2 regions of the Planktothrix sp. FACHB-1355 genome follow, and region 2 is predicted to be linked to the other one. Evidence: riboswitches for the same ligand, from Rfam matches in the RefSeq annotation. Region 2 holds a riboswitch; the other holds the start of a gene.

What was found. A riboswitch is a leader RNA that binds a small molecule or an ion and turns the genes downstream of it on or off. The one in region 2 is predicted to bind cobalamin.
Region 1: another riboswitch for cobalamin. It lies ahead of H6S82_RS12185 (CbtB-domain containing protein); the one in region 2 lies ahead of H6S82_RS16880 (sirohydrochlorin chelatase).

What each region holds. Positions count from the first base shown of each region.
Region 1 covers NZ_JACJUP010000229.1:811-7,315, reverse strand. Annotated here, with positions in the region: partial or broken gene H6S82_RS12215 (aspartyl protease family protein) at 1-241, opposite strand, end outside; gene H6S82_RS12210 (hypothetical protein) at 234-452, opposite strand; gene H6S82_RS12205 (BrnA antitoxin family protein) at 656-922, opposite strand; gene cobW (cobalamin biosynthesis protein CobW) at 1,250-2,290, opposite strand; gene H6S82_RS12195 (DUF1636 family protein) at 2,381-2,764, opposite strand; gene H6S82_RS12190 (hypothetical protein) at 2,777-3,934, opposite strand; gene H6S82_RS12185 (CbtB-domain containing protein) at 4,047-4,283, opposite strand; cobalamin riboswitch at 4,257-4,407, opposite strand; gene H6S82_RS12180 (diguanylate cyclase) at 4,447-6,505, opposite strand, start outside.
Region 2 covers NZ_JACJUP010000400.1:509-5,241, forward strand. Annotated here, with positions in the region: gene H6S82_RS16855 (hypothetical protein) at 547-729, shown strand; gene H6S82_RS16860 (hypothetical protein) at 963-1,181, opposite strand; gene H6S82_RS16865 (nucleoside deaminase) at 1,538-1,963, shown strand; gene H6S82_RS16870 (hypothetical protein) at 1,977-2,444, shown strand; gene H6S82_RS16875 (alpha-ketoglutarate-dependent dioxygenase AlkB) at 2,413-3,000, opposite strand; cobalamin riboswitch at 3,524-3,659, shown strand; gene H6S82_RS16880 (sirohydrochlorin chelatase) at 3,692-4,733, shown strand, end outside.

The sequences.
Region 1 (6,505 bases), on a different contig from region 2:
CATACACAAATACACCCCGCGCTTCAACCTTTGCAAGATTTCCTGCCAATGGTAAGCGGACAGTTTGTTCCTCCCAAATGACACCCAATTGCAGCCCGATGTCATAAGGTAATAGGTTGACCGCAGACCCAGTATCTAGCAGTGCATTCGCGGAGACAGAGAAGCCTGCATGACTCAGAGTGATGGGAATTGTGGGTAATGCTTCATCGTCAGAAAAGGGAAACTCGATTTTACTAGGCATGAGTAGATGTCTCTTGGTCATCCCGAATCATCTGCATCAGAATGTTTGCCGCTTCCGTTGCGTCGTAGGGCGACCAAACTGGATACTCTGATGCAGAAAAGATAACTTGTAATTCAGCCTTTGGGATTTGCACGGCTAGGAGTTTGAAGAGAGATAATTTGTCTGACTGGCTCAGATTGTTCACCAAAGGAATTAACTCAGCGAGAGACATGGTTTAAACTCCCAGACATAGGATAATACATTTATCATAAGCAATCTGTGAGAGACAGACACGATCGAGACGAGGCTGAAAAATGCGATAAGTGCTGACACACAGGCTACGGGATATCCCGTTAGGCAGGCTACGCCAACGCACTTTATCTTTTTTCACCGATAGAGCGATCGCGCCTCACTTCTGTGCATCATAATTACCTGTCATACCGAAAGTTTAAGCAAAGCTTCATTAATAATAGTTTGATAACCAACTCCTCGTTTTTCTGCTTCCGCTTTTGCCCAAGCAATCACTTGAGGATGAAGTCGAATTGATACTGCTTGATATTTTTCTGTTTCATTTTTTGGCGGTCTTCCAACTCTAGAATAATTGATGCCAAACTGCTCTTGAATAGCAGTTTCAGCCGCCATCACTTCTTCTGGGGTAATTCGTCTTGCTTTTTCAAAGGGAAATTCAACTTTCTTCGGCATATTGTTGACGCTCTCGTTTTGGGCTCTCCCGTACTTAGTGTGATAAATTTTGCTAATCAATTTGCCGGTTGGCTTGAGCAGAGCGAAGCTCAAGGGTCTAAAACTAATAAGTTAGATTTTGTACTTCTACGAAAGGTATAACGCTTGTATGACAGGCTTTCCAAAGCATTCATTACATTTTATTATCACTTCAAGTACGGAAGAGCCAAAACTGTAAGATCGAAGGCAGCTTTTACTTTGCTAATGGTAGTAAATTGGCTGTACGGCATTTGAAAGGCAAAGAGGAGGGATCGGATTTTTGTTTACCAATTATAATTTGCGATCGCTTCACATTTCCAAAAGCGCTGACTCAATTTGAGTGCGATCGAGGTCGCGACCGATAAATACCAATTTTGTTTGACGCAGTTCGGAACTTTGCCAAGGTCGATCGAAGAAATATTCGATGCGATCGCCTACTCCTTGCAGCACTAACCGCATTGGTTTGTTCGCTACGTCAACAAAACCTTTAATGCGATAAATCTCCAACTTTTCTACCAAATCTTGCAGCTTAGCTACCAATGCTTGCGGTTCAAAATTTTTATCGAAAATAAAGTAAACCGAGTTAATTTCGTCATCGTGATCGTGGTCTTCTTCTTCATCGTGATGACTGGGACGACTTTCTAAATTATCTTCTACAGAAGCATTGAATCCCAAGAGCAATTCTGGACTGATATTTCCCCGATCGCAAGGCACAATTTTCACTGTTTGCGGTAACTGCTGTTTCAGCCAATTTTGTACTTGCGTTTGTGTTTGCGAATCTACTCGATCGACTTTTGTCAAGAGTACCATATCCGCACAAGCCAATTGGTCTTCAAACAGTTCTTCGATCGGCGTTTCGTGATCTAAATTTGGATCGGCTTCTCTTTGCGCGTTTAAAGCGTTGATATCGCTGGCGAGAGTACCAGATGAAATGGCTTCGCAGTCTACCACCGTGACGACACCATCTACTGTAGCACCCGTGCGAATTTCCGGCCACCGAAATGCTTGAATTAACGGTTTCGGTAAAGCCAATCCCGATGTTTCGATCAGGATGCAATCTAGCTTATCTTTTCGCTGCAAAATTTGTTGCATAGTTGGTAAAAATTCTTCCTGTACCGTGCAACAAAGGCAACCGTTTGTGAGTTCTACTATGTTGCTAGCAGGATTTTCTTCCTCATCGCAAACTTGGCACGATCGCAACAATTCTCCGTCTATTCCCAACTCGCCAAATTCATTAACAAGTACAGCTATTCGGCGACCTTGATTATTTTGCAGCATTTGCCGAATCAACGTGGTTTTACCGCTACCCAAGAAACCTGTAATTACAGTAACTGGAATTTTTCCGGCCATAAAACTATCCTAACTCTCAAGAATCTTGTCTTAATTAATCGCTCGAATTAATTGTTTTTGGCGATTGCCGAACTGGCAAAGTATAAAAATCTAACTTCTCGCCTCTGTTAAAGGAGGAATTTTCGCTATTATACCCTTTTTCAGAGGTTCGGGTCGCTCCGACCAAGGTAACGAACCATCAGCTTTAGCATAATATTGGTAGGCGCAGTCCAGGATAGCAGATGCACTATCTCCGACTGGTAAATCGCCAAATAAATAAGTGTATTTTCCTGGTGCAGCAAATGAGATGGTACAGGCATGGCTGCAAGCACTCATACACTTAACTTGCTGAATAGTAAAGTTATCTTTTAAATCCCAGTTTTGATGAAGTTTGTTGAGATTTTCTAGCAATTGTTCGCCGCCACTTTTTCCTTGTGGCTTTCCTTCTTTCCAAACGGTGGCGCAGGTTGTACAAACAAATAAAGTATGTTGCATTTTCAGGTTTAATTATTTTGTTTGAGGATGTGGCAGTCGCAGTCCTATGACTAAGCCTATGGCGATGATGCCTGTAAAGTAAGCGAGAGAAATTAACCGCAGTGACAGGGGAGGCGCGATCCCTTCTACTTCGATCGCTTTAGTCAATTTTAAAGGTGAAGATTTGTTATCGCCATTAATTTTCGGAGAAAATTCTACCTCTACTCGATGAGGTGCGCCATCGAAAAATTGCTGACCCCAAGCAAAGTTTCCCTTAGCATCAGTTTTGCCATTATAAGCAAAAGCTACCCAATTATCTTCTAGCTGAATTGTCTCGATCTGAAAAGCTAAATTGCTAGCTGGTTTGCCTGTTTTAGTGTCAGTTGCTTGGATTTGGTAGTTAGCAAGCTGACCGACTGTGGCGTGACTGTCTCCGGATAGTTCCAGTTTGATTCCCGCATTGATAATAGTTGGTTTTTCCTGTAAGGAAGAATCTTCGTGAGAGTGATGGTGTGAGTGTGTTTGAGATTCTGCGAGTTCGGCGCTGATATTTACAAATAGCAGTGCGGCGATCGCTACTACAGTTAACCCACTCAGCAACAATCGCACCTGTGACGGCGCGATTTCTCCTGGCTGGATTTTTTGTTTTCCTCCGATTACCCAACCACCTGCCAATCCTACCAGCAATAGGATTGCTGCTAAAATAGCAAAATTCCGCCATTTAACCGCATTTTCAGCGACAGAAACGCTCAAGTTTTGCTGAATTGGAGTAAATTCATTGGCAACAACTGGCGTGACATTTACCAATAACTGATATTTTCCTCGAATTGGCAAAATTTGCTGGATTTGCAATTTGCCGTCGGGAGCGATCGTTTCGATATCCAGTAACTTTGTTCCTTCCACGATGGGAAAATCGGTGGCAAACCAGGGATTTTGAGGTGGTGTGAGAATACTGAGGTGAATTCTGGCGTCCTTTAAAGGTTTACCGGATGTATTTAAAGCCTGTAACTTTAGAAGTGCTGGCGATTGAGGTGTTGCAGCTGCCGCCTGAAATGGTAATATTTTGCCAACAGTCGGTTCAGTTGTTAATTGTACTGTTGGTTGAGGATTTTGAGCTACTCCACTGGAACGAAAACAGGCGATCGCCATCAGAGCGATCGCACCTATTAAAAGATGTTTGCTTCTTTTCATTTGTGCTTTGCCGATGATGAGCCGTCACTCAAAACTCGTCTGTCAAAAGTTAATTGTTAGCGGTCTTTTCCTTCTAACCGCTAACATTCGATCGATGACTGATGACTGATGACTAATGACAGCCGACGAGCAAAGTGCTGTGACGCAGAGAATGGAGATTGTTATGTGCAGTTGGGTATGTGGAGAAGTAAACTGTCCAGAGTATCAGAGAAGAAAGGGATAAGTAAAGAGTCGCTTGTACGGGCAACGATAAAGTTAAGTTAATCGCTTTTTTCCGAATCGAAATAGAACGTGCAGTCATCCATACCTCGCAGATGTTTTCAGGAGTGATGTCTAAGTCGGCAGGCATTCTGACTTAGAGACAAAAAGATATTGCCTCATCACAGTTGCGGGACAGTGACGGGCTTTCACCGTTCTTTCCCCGTTACCTCTGACGGCTGCTCCCCGTCAGAACCGACTTGGTTTCGATATTGTATCGTACTGTTTGTACATTGGTAAATAGGATCGTGAATTTAGACATTGTGGGCCACAGTTCGATCGCGTCCTTGTGCTTTTGCTTCATAAAGCGCTTGGTCAGCCGCAGCAATTAGCTGAGCAGGTGAAGATTGATAGTCGGGAATCGTGCTGCCAACTCCCAAACTGAGGGTAATAAACTGGCTTACTTGTGAGTTGGGATGCTCAATTTGCATAGTTGCGACTTTGGCACGGATTTGCTCGGCTACATAAACTGCCCCGGCAGAGTGTGTGTTGGGGAGTATCACGGCAAATTCTTCACCGCCGTAGCGGGCCACCAGATCGGCTGGGCGTCTTGTGGCTTGACGAATAGCTTCCGCCACTTTCTGCAAACAGATATCACCTGCGATATGACCGTATGTGTCGTTGTAAGCTTTGAAAAAGTCTACATCGCAGAGAATCAGCGATAGTGGCTCTCGCTCTCTTACCAGTCGCCGCCACTCTTGATTGAGGTATTCGTCAAAGCGACGGCGATTTGCCACCAAGGTTAATCCATCTGAGGAAGCTAGTTCCAGCAACTGTTGGTTAGCGGCGAGCAACTTTTGGTATAGTTCTGCTTGCTGGAGAGCGATCGCCACCTGTGTGGCCAATTGTTTGAGCAGATCGATTTCCCATTCCTGCCATCGTCTGGCTCGCGAACATTGATGTACCCCCAACAATCCCCAAAGAGAAGGGGCTATGGTAGTGGAAGCATCAGGATTCGCGCTCTGTTTTGGCGTTATTGCACTAGATTCTGAGCGCGAATGCTTCGCCTGTACTGAGTTTTGAGTTACGATATCGTGCGGCTGCTCTGCTGCCTCTGAAAGGACGCCTGTACTAACCAGCCCTTCTGCTGCCCTGGTTTCTTTAAGGATGGGAACTACTAAGTTGGCTCTGACCTGTAAAGGAGCCAGTAGATCGATGCGACACTGACTTATCCCGGAGGTGTAGATATCTTCGATTGCTTCGATGCGACCGTTTTCATATCGATCTAAGTAATTTGCCGCAAAGCATACGTCGTGAATGGTTGTGCCCAGAATAGGAACCCAGCCAGGGCCAACAGATTCTACCGCTATAACGCCACTCCAATCAGGCTGAAAGCGATAGATAATCACTCGATCGGCCTTGAGAAATTGTCGCACTTCGGCAACGGTGGTATTAAGAATTGTATTTATATCTAAAGACTGACGAATTCGCAGGGAGAGAGAGGCGAGGAGACGCTCTCGCGCCATTTGATGCCGAAGTGCCTCTTCCGTCCGCTTGCGATCGGAGATGTCGCGTAAAATCACCGTCCATACGGTTCCTTCTGGGAGATCCAGCTTGGAAATGGAAGCTTCGGCGGGAAACTCGGTTCTATCTTTGCGCCGCAGCCAAATTTCCCGACGCCCTGCCATCTGCTGCCCCCCATCAGCGGGTTTGTACAAGCTAAAAATGTGCTGGCGATGGGCTTTTGTGAAGCCGGGAGGTAAGAGCAAGTCGATTGGCTGCTGCAAAACCTCAGCAGCGGTGTAGCCAAATATTTTTTCTGCACCTTGGTTGAAGAGTTGAACGCACATTTGTTCGTCAACGGAGATAACAGCATCCTGGGCGATATTCAGAATCCCAGCCAAACGACCTTCTGATAAACGCAGGGCTGCTTCCGTTTTTTGATGCTCCGATATTTCTTGTTCCAGTCGCTTGTTGGTCTGCACAAGTTCTGCTGTGCGCTCCTCAATTACTCGCTGCAAAGCTCCTACGGAGGCATCTACTTCGATCGGATCTAGGGCTTGCAGGAGACTGGTTTGGGTAATCACACCGATCAGTTCCCCAGCATCTCCCAAAACTACCAAGCGCCGGATGCGCTGCTGGCGCATTTTTTCGTGAGCGGCGATGAGAGAATCGCTCGATCGAATTGGCAACAGCGGGCTACTCATCACTGTTTCTGCTTTAGTTTTGTAGAAGTCCAATCCCAAGGCTCGAAATTGTAAGATATCCCGCTCTGTGATTATCCCCACTGGGATCGAGGCAGATTGGGGCAACGAACGATCGGCCTCCTGCGTCTCTGTGGATTTCTGTCCTTGAGCATTTTGTACAATTACT
Region 2 (4,733 bases):
TGCCGATTTTGTCTAACCCTCAGCACTTCGATCGAACTTTTGGACGAGCAATTTTGTTTTTCAGACTTTTTTTAATAAATTGTGATCTTTTTAACAGAAAAATCGCAGCTAGCGTGGTTTGATATTTAATAGACAAAAAAAAGTTTCTGCGCGGGATCTCCACATTGTTGGTTTAATCTCAAAACAGGAGCAGCTTAATAGTTGGTTATACTTCATTTGACAAGTTAAACCAATAGAGCTGAATTGCTTTTAACCACAAGCAATTAAACCTGCCGATGTTTTAATCTAGAACATTTCACCAGAGTATAAAATACTAGGATTTATAACAAATGTTACCAACAAGCAGAAATTCTCTCTATTGTACTGGAGTTTCCTTTTTTTCCAAAAAGTTACTTAGGCGATCTGATTCCTTGTAGGAGCCACTAAGCGGGAAAGTATTAGCATTTGTAGAACCTAGAGTGGAGCTACAAATTTGAATAAACAATGGTTCGCCAATAACGAGAAAGATTACAAACTATACAGTCTGTATTTAGCTGGAGGAATGTTATGACTAAGTGTCTTTGTTGCTCGAATCAGTTACTGCGCCACATTAGACATAGCCGCGTTTACTGGTTTTGTTCCCACTGCTGGCAAGAAATGCCGGATCTCACAGAGGTTGTCGCATCTACTCAGCCCTATAGACCGACAATTAAACAGTTGATCGATCGCTCTGCCTTAACTACTAGCTAGACAGTATTTAAGGTAAAAATTTTGAAATGTAAAATTTTTTCACAATTTTGATATTGCCGATCGATCTTCAAATTATTTAGCGAAAAACAAAATTAAAGCCCCTGATAGAGTAATTCAAGGGCTTTAATTTGTATTTATTTTAAATAACAGAGCTTCCTCTCCCAGCCCATTGAGAACTTTAGCGACTCTTATCAATCTTTTCGTTTGATGTCAAGTGGATCGATTCATCTGATTTACTCCACATTAGAAATCTCATTCACAACTTGCGGGCGTCCCCGACGCACTCCGTACAGTAGTCGATCGAGGATGCTTTGTTCTTCTTCGCTTAAACTATTTTGCAAAAGTGCTGCCATTAATCCGTAGCGATCGGCAATAGTTATGCGTCCAGAACTGGTGGCTTCAGCAAATAACTCGAACAAGCCGGCTGGAAGTAGGTTAATGTAGTTAGACATCGCTTTTGCTTGAACTCGATGATTTTATTATGTTTCAGGCTTCTAAAGTGGAAAGCGATCGATCTGTAAAGAAATTGTGATATTTCCCTGTCCACTTTACCGATGCAGATCCATTATTTAAGCGATCTCGATCGCAATCACAGGAAAAATAGAGTTGGCAACGGATGTCGATCGGGTATCGCTTCTGTTTTTTTACCAACCTTAAAAAAGGCCAGCAATAAACGTAGTATATCTAGGAGACAAGTTAAGTAGCTTAAGGGAAAATACGGAAACTTGGCTATGTTTTTGCAGCTTTCAGCGTTGCCATATCCGTATTTCCCCTGCACGAATCCTGAATTAACAGTAACCCTAACGATATGAATCACAAAGATTTCATGAAGATGGCGATCGAGCAAGCAAAACAAGGCGACGCTCCCTATGGTACGGTGATAGTCAAAAATGGCGAAGTAGCGATCGCCGCCCATAACACCGTCAAGCGAGATAACGACCCCTCAGCCCACGCAGAAATCAACGCCATTCGTCGTTTAACCGCCAAAATTGGCAATTACTCTCTCCAAGGCTATACCTTATATACCTCTTGCGAACCTTGTCCCATGTGTGCCACAGCCTGTATTTGGGCAGGCATATCAGAAATTGTTTACGGTGCTTCCATTCAAGATTTAATTGAGCGAGGCATTTCTCAAATTGATTTACCTTGCGAAGAAATCATTGCCAAAGGATTTAGGAAAATTCCAGTTACAAAAGGTATTTTAAAAGCCGAATGTCTAGAATTATTCAAGTAATATCTTAAAATTTATGCGAATATCATTCGATCTTGATGACACCCTTATTTGCCATCAAGGTTGCGTCCAGCGAGAACCAAACCGAGTACCGTTTTTTCTCAAGCCCTGGATTAACGAACCGCTGCGCCTCGGCACACGCGAACTGATGCAAAAATTGAAACAATATGGGTGCGAAGTTTGGATTTATACAACTTCTTATCGTTCGCCTTTTTATGTACGTTTGTGGTTGTTTTGCTACGGCATTCATGTAGCAAAAGTGATTAATCAAGCTACTTATCATGCTTATCTAAGACGCAATCCAAGCAATTCTACGCTCAGCAAAAACCCCAAAATATTTGGTATAGACCTGCACGTAGACGATTCTGAAGGAGTTAGATTGGAAGGGGAAAAGTACGGTTTTGAAGTAGTCGTAATTTCTCCTGAAGATCGCAATTGGACTGAGCGAGTCCTTAAAGCAATTGCACTTCGTTTCGAGCGGTAATTCCTAAGACCTTTCTAAACGTCAGAGATATCCTTCTCGTTCTTACAAATTCCTTGCCTTTATACTTATCTTTCTTACGAAGTGCAATCCCGTGTTGCCATTCGTATCTAGCCTGTTTCTGTAAGATAAGCAAACTTCCCGGCAATAGCAAAATGGGTATCTTTTGTTTCGTTTGACTGTGAGTAAAGTCCATCACGCAGACACTCCCCAAACTTAATGAAATAATCGTTTCGCCAAAACAGGGTACGCAGTCGATATGTGCAGCTATTCCCTGACCGGGTTCGTATTCATTAATAATTACTTGATCCGGTAAACTTTCCGTTAACTTGTCTGTATAAAGTTGTTTGGCAATACTCAGTAACCAATCCGGTAAATCGCCCAGATACAGCGATGATTCAACCGAGCGTTTTTGATAATTATATTTGTAACCGTAATGCTGAACTCTTCTTTTTAATTCTGTTGACCAGACTTGACGATCGATCGTATCCAGCAATTGACATTGTTCAGCCGCGCTAATGTAATCGCAAATGTACTTAAGACCGGGAACTTCCAACATCACTACTTAATCTAAAATGGATTGAGTTGATTGAAAAAGCCAAACGTAAAAATAGATTGTATTTCCAGAGAAGTTAAAATAGATTTACGATCGTCGTGTACGAGGAGACGCTCTGGCCATTTTGAAGGCAGATTATCCCGTTTCCCCATCACTCCTGCTTGTATTCTGGTATTAATTATGCAACTATTGGCTCAAGTTCATCAACTATGTATATGGGCGATAAGAGGAACACCAACTTAGCAAAGCTGGAGAATTTAATTAATTGAGGCACAAGAAAAAGTTTTTCAATTTCGATGGCATTAATATGATTGTTGCATATGCTACAGGGAAAGGTTCACTCCATTATCCCAGGTGAGAATGATACGAGCGTGAGGATTGAAAATTCCCTCTTTGGGATCTCTTGTCAGTAGTTGCTTGCCAGGAAAATTTTTCTTTGTCCCCCATATCCCTTCTTCCTCTTGGCTTTTAACTTTTGACTTTTGACTTACTCCCCCTCCCCCGCATTTTGGGCAGCAGCGCGATCGGTTAATATATCAAAGCGTGTTTGAAACTTGACACAGTAGGGAAACTTCGGTGTAACTCCGAGGCTGTGCGGCAGCTGTAAGCGAGCGTCAACTGCTTCGTAAGCCAGAATGCCTACCTGCAACTGTCCACCATAATTTCCTGCCTCGCACGGGAAAGGATTATATTAATGTTTGCTGCCAATTCATCCAGTCCGACTTCTTTATCTAACTCCCAGTCCTTAGAATTGCCACCTCTGCCGCTGCAACGTCCTCTACTGGCGATCGGTCACGGCAGCAGAGATGATGATGGAAGGCAGAGTTTTCTAGAATTTGCCGCCGCCTATCAAGCTTTGGACACCTCTCGTCCCGTCGTACCCTGCTTTTTGGAACTGACCGGCCCTACAATTCAAGAGGGAATAGACAAATGCGTCGAACAAGGCTACACCGAACTTTCAGCCTTGCCAATACTTTTATTTGCAGCTCGGCACAACAAGTTTGACATCACGAACGAATTAGACCGGGCAAAACAAAGGCATCCCCAGCTAAAGATTCACTACGGGCGTCATTTTGGCGTCACGCCAGGGATATTAGAATTGTGGGGTCAGCGCCTTGCCGAACTCGATCGACCGGAGTGGAAGCGAGAAGATACCGTCCTCCTATTTGTCGGTCGAGGTTCCAGCGACCCGGATGCCAACGGCGACGTATACAAACTCGCCCGCATCCTTTGGGAAGGCAGCGGTTATCTGACAGTCGAAACTTGCTTTATCGGCATTACTCATCCCCGTTTGGAAGAAGGTTTCCGTCGCGCCAGACTCTACCAACCCAAACGGATTATAGTTTTACCGTACTTCCTCTTCACCGGACTTCTGGTTAAAAAGATTTTCGATATCACCGCCCAACAGCAAGAGCAATATCCCCATATTGCCATGACTTGCTTACCGGAAATGGGGCTTCATCCCCAACTTTTCAGGGTATTGCGAGAACGGGAAATTGAAACTCAGCTAGGTCAAGTGCAGATGAACTGCGAAATGTGCAAATTCCGCCTAGCATTTAATTCCTCCAGCAACGGACATTCTCACGCCCACGATCATTTCCATTACGGACACGGACATCGCCATCACCATACTCACGATCACTCTCACGATGATTCTGCCCATAATCACGCGCACCACAGTCATCATAACCACAGCCATGACCATGACCACCCCGCCGTTGACCCTTATGCAGATT